DNA from 2 places in the Moorella sp. E308F genome. Region 2 is predicted to be linked to the other one. Evidence: riboswitches for the same ligand, from Rfam matches in the RefSeq annotation. Region 2 holds a riboswitch; the other holds the start of a gene.
What was found. A riboswitch is a leader RNA that binds a small molecule or an ion and turns the genes downstream of it on or off. The one in region 2 is predicted to bind cyclic di-GMP.

Region 1: another riboswitch for cyclic di-GMP. It lies ahead of E308F_RS03940 (ATP-binding protein); the one in region 2 lies ahead of E308F_RS10785 (methyl-accepting chemotaxis protein).

What each region holds. Positions count from the first base shown of each region.
Region 1 is NZ_BJKN01000001.1:782,934-786,141, forward strand. Features, by position in the region: gene E308F_RS03920 (FAD-dependent oxidoreductase) at 1-321, shown strand, start outside; gene E308F_RS03925 (ferredoxin family protein) at 321-599, shown strand; gene E308F_RS03930 (ferritin-like domain-containing protein) at 690-1,118, shown strand; cyclic di-GMP riboswitch class I at 1,603-1,689, shown strand; gene E308F_RS03940 (ATP-binding protein) at 1,887-3,146, shown strand; gene E308F_RS03945 (STAS domain-containing protein) at 3,172-3,208, shown strand, end outside.
Region 2 is NZ_BJKN01000002.1:853,598-856,805, forward strand. Features, by position in the region: gene E308F_RS10785 (methyl-accepting chemotaxis protein) at 1-1,640, opposite strand, end outside; cyclic di-GMP riboswitch class I at 1,895-1,982, opposite strand; gene E308F_RS10790 (ABC transporter permease) at 2,283-3,208, opposite strand, start outside.

The sequences.
Region 1 (3,208 bases), on a different contig from region 2:
GCAGCGAAAACCATCCTGGCCGCCCGGGAAAAGGGCGACTACAGCGCGGCCAACCTGGCGCCCTACCGGGAGATGCTGGCGGAGAGCTTTGTCTTGCAAGACTTGCAGAAATACCAACGGGCCCCCTTTTTCTTTGACCAAAATCCCCACTTCTTTACCCTGTATCCGCAGCTCCTTTCCCGGGCCGCCAGGGAGTTTTTAACTGTCGATAATGTACCCAAGGGGGAAAAGCAGAAGCGCATTTGGAGAGAAATTACGGCCCAACGCAGCCGTATACAACTGGCCGGGGACCTTTACCACCTCTGGAGGGTGATGGGATGATGCGCCTGGAAGATAAACTCTTCCTCAACCGTTACCAAACGGATAAGCACCCTCACTTAAGGATCAAGGACCGGGAGGTCTGCCGCCACTGTGACGGCAGGCCCTGCACCTTTATTTGCCCGGCCCGGGTATATGTCTGGAATGAAGGGGAGAAACGGATCGAGACGGCCTACGAGGGTTGCGTGGAGTGTGGCACCTGTCGCTACGGCTGCGCCCACGATAACATTGACTGGCGTTATCCCCGCGGCGGCTTCGGCATCCTTTATAAATATGGTTAAACCAATACCTGGACTTGATTTTTTTGTATGGGCACACTTACCAGGAAAACTAATATTATGTAGTATAAGTATACTCCTGGAGGTGGCCCTATGACCATCGAGCAAATAATCAAGCTTCTCAACCTGGACCTGTCCTGGGAATACGCCGCCATGATCCAGTATATCCAGCATGCCAGCATGCTTACCGGTCCCCAGTATGTTGCTATTATCGATGAAGAGCTCCAGCATGCCCAGGAAGAACACGAGCATGCCGTAAAGTTAAGCGACAAGATCCAGTACCTGGGCGGCATTCCTACCGTCCAGGTGCAGGAAATCAAGACCTCCCTCAATAACGTAGAAATGCTGCGCCAGGACCTGGAAGCCGAGTATGACGCCCTGAATCGTTACCTGCAGCGCATTGAACAACTGGAAGCCTTGAAATTGTACGATGTCGCCCAGGTCATCAGGGAGATTGCCGTAGTTGAGCAGGAACATATTATTGACCTGGAGAAGGCCCTGGGTATCCAGAAGGTAAGATAACACCGTTTTGCCCCCTAAGCCATGGATGAAGCAACCAGTGCCATGGCAATTTTTTTGTTACGGCTCTGGCAACCATGGGCGGGGTAAATTAACGATTGCTTTTTTCCGAGAGAAGGAATTTGTTGAGCGGGGTCGAATATAAAAATATTAAAGCAAATTATTGGAGGATAATTCCAGCGATGGCAAAGAGCATAACAGAAATTAACATAAAAAATAAAAATAACCAATGGGGGGGGGGGGGGATTATATGCCTTGTATGTAAAATATTGGAAAAAAGTTTCCCCTCTATTAGCCCCCTTAAAATTACTGCAAATAACATTCCTCCCAACCCATCCAGTGTTACCTTCCATAACACCTCCAGGAACCAGAATTTCCTTGTGATTTTTCGGAAAAATGTCCAGGGGTCACTGGACAGCCGTCACCATACCTTCTCCTCTGCTCCCAGGGTTTCCTAAGAGATATCTTTCTTATGTAAATAGCTTAAAGTGTTCAAGGGCAAACCACTCGAAAGGGTGGGACGCAAAGCCATGGGTCTGTAGCCACTTGTTGGTATGACTGCCAGGCTGCCACTTTAAAGTAAAGGGCAGCCATGCGAATTACTCGTGGCTGCCTTGCTATTTCTAGATGGAACGAAGGCGGGGGCGGGTTCAGTGCAAAGGGATACAGTTACCCAAATTTTACTTGAGATAAGGAAAAAACTTCTCTTTATGGGAGAAAGAGAATCTTTAAACCTGGTTTAAAGCCAGAGCAGTAGAGGGGGGGTCAGCTATGCAAGAGTGTAGCCAGTGTGCCCGCAAGACCCCAGATCGTTCTTGTGTCGATTGCGATTATTTCATGAGCCCCGGCCCTTTACGCCGTAAGCCACCGGTACCCATAGGCATTAGCCTGGTTGCCCCCGATGGGAAACGTTATGCTGGCCGTATTCTCGTATTGAATACCATGGAACTGGGCCTGGAAACACAAGCTCCCATTCCCGGTCAATACCGGATTTATTTAAAGCAGCATCTTAGCCTGGATGTAGCAGGGGTACCGACCAAGGGCAAGGGTGACATCCACCTCTTTGATATCATAGCCGTTTACCGGGGCGAGGAAACAGCCAGCCGTCTGGGTAATGAAGAATACCGTTTACTGACGGGTAGTACGGGGGACTTCATTGAGCAAGTATCCCAATTAGTTCCCGCCCATTTACAGGACCTGGTTAAAGAACGACTGCGTGCCGAGTTAGAAAGCTCGGAGATTTTTAATGCCATGCGGTTGGGCAAGGTAATGCGTTACGAAAAGGGGCGTTTTCGCCATCTGACAGGACAGGCTGACCTGGAACTGCCCCTGCCGGCAATAGAAAATTTAATGCGCCAGGCAATACACCGGGGAACCCACTGCCGGGAAGTGATAGTAAGTGATGACGGTAAAAGGATTTTTGACCTGCACGGTATACCCCTTGACTCCCGGTCAGGGGGCCTGCTGGCCTTTGATCTTACCGAAATTATTGAAAAGGAAAGGCAGATGCGCTGCCAGGAGATGCAGGCCTACCGGGAAGCCGTGGCTGCCGTCACCAATGGGCGCCTGCAGCTTTTGACTTCAGAAGAAATGGTAGCTGTATTATCCGAGGGGAATGAACTGGCAAGGGGAGTAGTTAACAAGGCTGCTGACATAGCTTTGGCTCGCAGCAAGTTATGCAGCTTGCTACCTGCGGCTTTTAGCGCCCGCGCGTACGGCATGGCCTTATCTTTAACGGAGGCTTTGACCAATACATTAAAACACGCTACGGGTGGTGAATGGGTGGTACGGCAGACGGATGCGGCCATCCGGGTAATTATTCAAGACCAGGGCCAGGGAATTAAGATAAAAGATTTACCCAAAGCGGCTTTAATGCGACATTACTCCACAAAAAATTCTCTTGGTTGTGGGTTTACTTTAATGCTTTATTATGCTGATAAAGTTTATCTAACTACCGGTTCCAGGGGAACCACCCTGGTCCTTGATTTCCATCAATCAGCAGATGAAGATATCTGTTCTCCAGCTTCTTAAGTAAAGAAAGAGGAGGAGCGATATTATGCTGGCAATTTCTGTAACCAAAGGCACTTATGGGC
Region 2 (3,208 bases):
GCGGCTATAGTGTCCAACAGCGCCCTGATCTTATCCGAAGAAGCACGGGACTGCTCAGCCAGCTTGCGGACCTCATCCGCCACCACTGCAAAACCGCGGCCGGCCTCGCCTGCGCGCGCCGCCTCAATGGCCGCGTTCAAGGCCAAAAGGTTCGTCTGGTCTGCTATCCCGTTGATCACTTCCAGGATCTCGCCTACTTGATTCACAGAGCTGCTTAAATCAGTTAATTTCTCCACGACCACCTTGAAGGCCTCGCGCACATCCTTGATGGAAGCAATCAGGATGTCCAGCTCTTTCTTGCCTACACCTGCCAGCCTGGAGGTCTCTTCGGTGTTAGCCTTAACGTAACCAAGTTCGGTGTACACCTTCTCCAGGTTGGAGGTTATATTTTCAACGAGGCCCAGTATTTCCTGCAGGTGACCCGCTTGTTCCGAGGCTCCCGAGGCCACCTGTTGGATGGCCTTGGCAACTTCGCCGGAAGAAGAGGCGATCTCTTCTGAAGCAGCGCTTAAGGCCTCCGAGTTGCCGGCCAGCGTTTTAGCGTCTTCTTTGAGTCCTGAAAGCAACGGTTTGAGGTCGGCCTGCAGGCGGTGCACCGCCCGGACGAGCCGGCCTATCTCATCCTTCATGCGGAGGAATTTTTCAGAAACGGGTCGGGTGAAGTCGCCACCGGCTATAAGCCCCAGGTCGTCGACAGCCAGGGCCAGAGGAGTGGTAATAGTTCTTGCCATTACAAGAGTCAGTACCAAGGCAACCAGGATTATGATCAGGGAGACAAACAGCACGGACCATTTAAGGCCGGCGATCTTCTCCAGCACCTCGACTTCGGGGGCGGCAACTCCCAAAGACCAGCCGGTGCTCTCAACAGGTGCGTAGGCTATAATTTCCTTTTGGCCCTGGAAGATGTAATTGCCGACTCCCCTTTCTCCTTGAATCATCCTGGACATTACTGCCGCCAGGGAATCCAGGGAAGGGTCAGACTTAACCGCCTCCACGACATTCTCCTCATTTGTGACCCTCTCCGCGTCCTTGTGAGCTATGGTCTTACCGGTACTGTCTACTGCAAACGCATACCCAGTACGTCCATATGTAATGTCCGCCACCAGCTCGCTGAACTTTGTCGCGTCCACTATACCAATCAGCACGCCGATTATTTCATCGGTGGCATAGTTGCGTATAGGTGTGGTATAAGCAAATATAACCGACTTGTCGATCTTGCTGACAATAGTGCTGGAGACGAAAGTCTTACCCTCCAGGGCAGCCCGGAAGTGTTCCCGGTCTGCGATGTTAGCTTTACTGCCGTCGGAATATACTGCGTTCCCTTCCTTATCAGCAATGCCAAACCGCCTGAAGCCCAGACTTCCCGCTTTTTTTTGCTCTTCCCGGAGAACATCCAACTTTTCTTCTAGCGTGGCTTCGCGGTCGCCCCATCGCCCACGGATGACGGTGTTATTGGCCAGGGTTTCCATAACGTACATCCGCGCCTGGATGCGGCTTTCCAAAGTTTCGGCGGCCTGCTGGGCCATCTTCAACATGGCCTCTTTAGCTTCGCTCTCCAGAGCGTTCCTGGCACGGTCGTAGCTTACAAATACCAGCACCAGGCATCCAACTAGAACGATCAGCCCGAAGAGCGCGGTCATCTTGCCTCGCAGACTTCCTGTAAGTTTTCCCATCATACTGCTGCCGGTCGCTCCCGCTCCTGGCGAACTTCGGTCTGCGGGGCGACCTATACCTCCTTCATTACATTTGTCTTGCTAGAACGACAATAGCTTTGCCTCAGCCTCACCCATTAAGGAACTAACCTAACGTTTTACCCCATTTTGCGTTTAAATTTAAACGGCCGCTTTCACGGCGGCCGTAGAGAACCTGTATTTAATTTCAACTTACTTACTCCCCCGGCAGCCTGGCTACCATATCCTTAAAACGGACTTAGGTCCGCGGCTTTGCGCCCCCGCCTTTCGACGAGTTTGCCTTTAGCGGTACTGGCTGTATTATGCAATGTGACGTGACACAATCACTACTTTACTACATTTGGTCGACATTTGTCAACAGAAACCCCGAGGTGTGTCATCGGATTGTGATGTTGTCACGAGCTTGCTTGCCACAAGGGGCGACACCATCGCCGTTGCTGCCCTTCCTCCGGTTTAAGGACCAGAGAAGCCACCGGAGATATAATTTTAAATAAAAGACTAGAAGCCAGGATTGCGGACCCCAGTCCCTCGAGGAGTAAAAAGAAAAAAGCCGGTGAAGATTTATCACCGGCAGAGGAAAGATATTTCAGCCTAGCCGGCCCGTATTTCCTGGCGCATAAAGAAGTAATAGGCCAGGGCAAAAATCAGCATGGTGGCTGCGATAAGCCCTACCAGGTGCGGCCAGATGAGAAGCAGGCTCTGGTCCAGTGGCAGGCTTCCGGGTATAGCCCCTTCTAACTGTTCCACCAGTACAGGTCCTAGGGTCCTTACCCCTGGGTTCAAGAGAGTTACTGTAGCTTCATCGTAAAGAGTCGTCGTCGAAAGGCGGCTAAGATTTTGTTTCAAAGTCGCATTGTGCAGGACCCGGGCCGGCGCGGCATCTTCACTTACCGGAAGGAGACCGTCGGCAATGAGCCCCGCCAGCATCCCGGCAAAGAGGGCGAAAAACAGCCATACGGCTATCCCGGCCAGGGCCGAGGTGGCCGTCTGGCGGAACAACAAAGAAAATAGGAGGGAGACACTCAACCAGAAGGCTACATAAATAATGGTGACCAGGAGGTAAATAAACAACCGCCCGATTTCCTCGCCCGTGGGAGGAACGCCAATTAGCAGCAGCCCCAACCCAGCCACTAAGAGCCCCAGGGCCATGATGACCAAGGCCAGAACTACCAGACCGGCCAGGAACTTGCCGTTGATGACATCGTCCCGATAGATAGGCTGGGCGAGCAACCGGCTCAAGGTACGTTTATTATGCTCACCGTTAATGGCATCAAAACCAAGGGCCAGGCCCAGCAGGGGCCCCAAAAAAGAAATAAAAGTGATGAAGGGTGGTAAGGACCCGCCGCTGGTGGTAAAAAGGCGCAGGAAGACAAATTGAGGATCACCATCCCCTGCTGTCTGGCGGATGCTCTGGGCTGCTACGTAAAAGGCACCAATGCCGGCCACGGCCACCAGGAAAACCAGGATCGTAAAGCGGGTGCTGCTCAGGTTGTCCGCCAGTTCCTTCTGAAAAACAG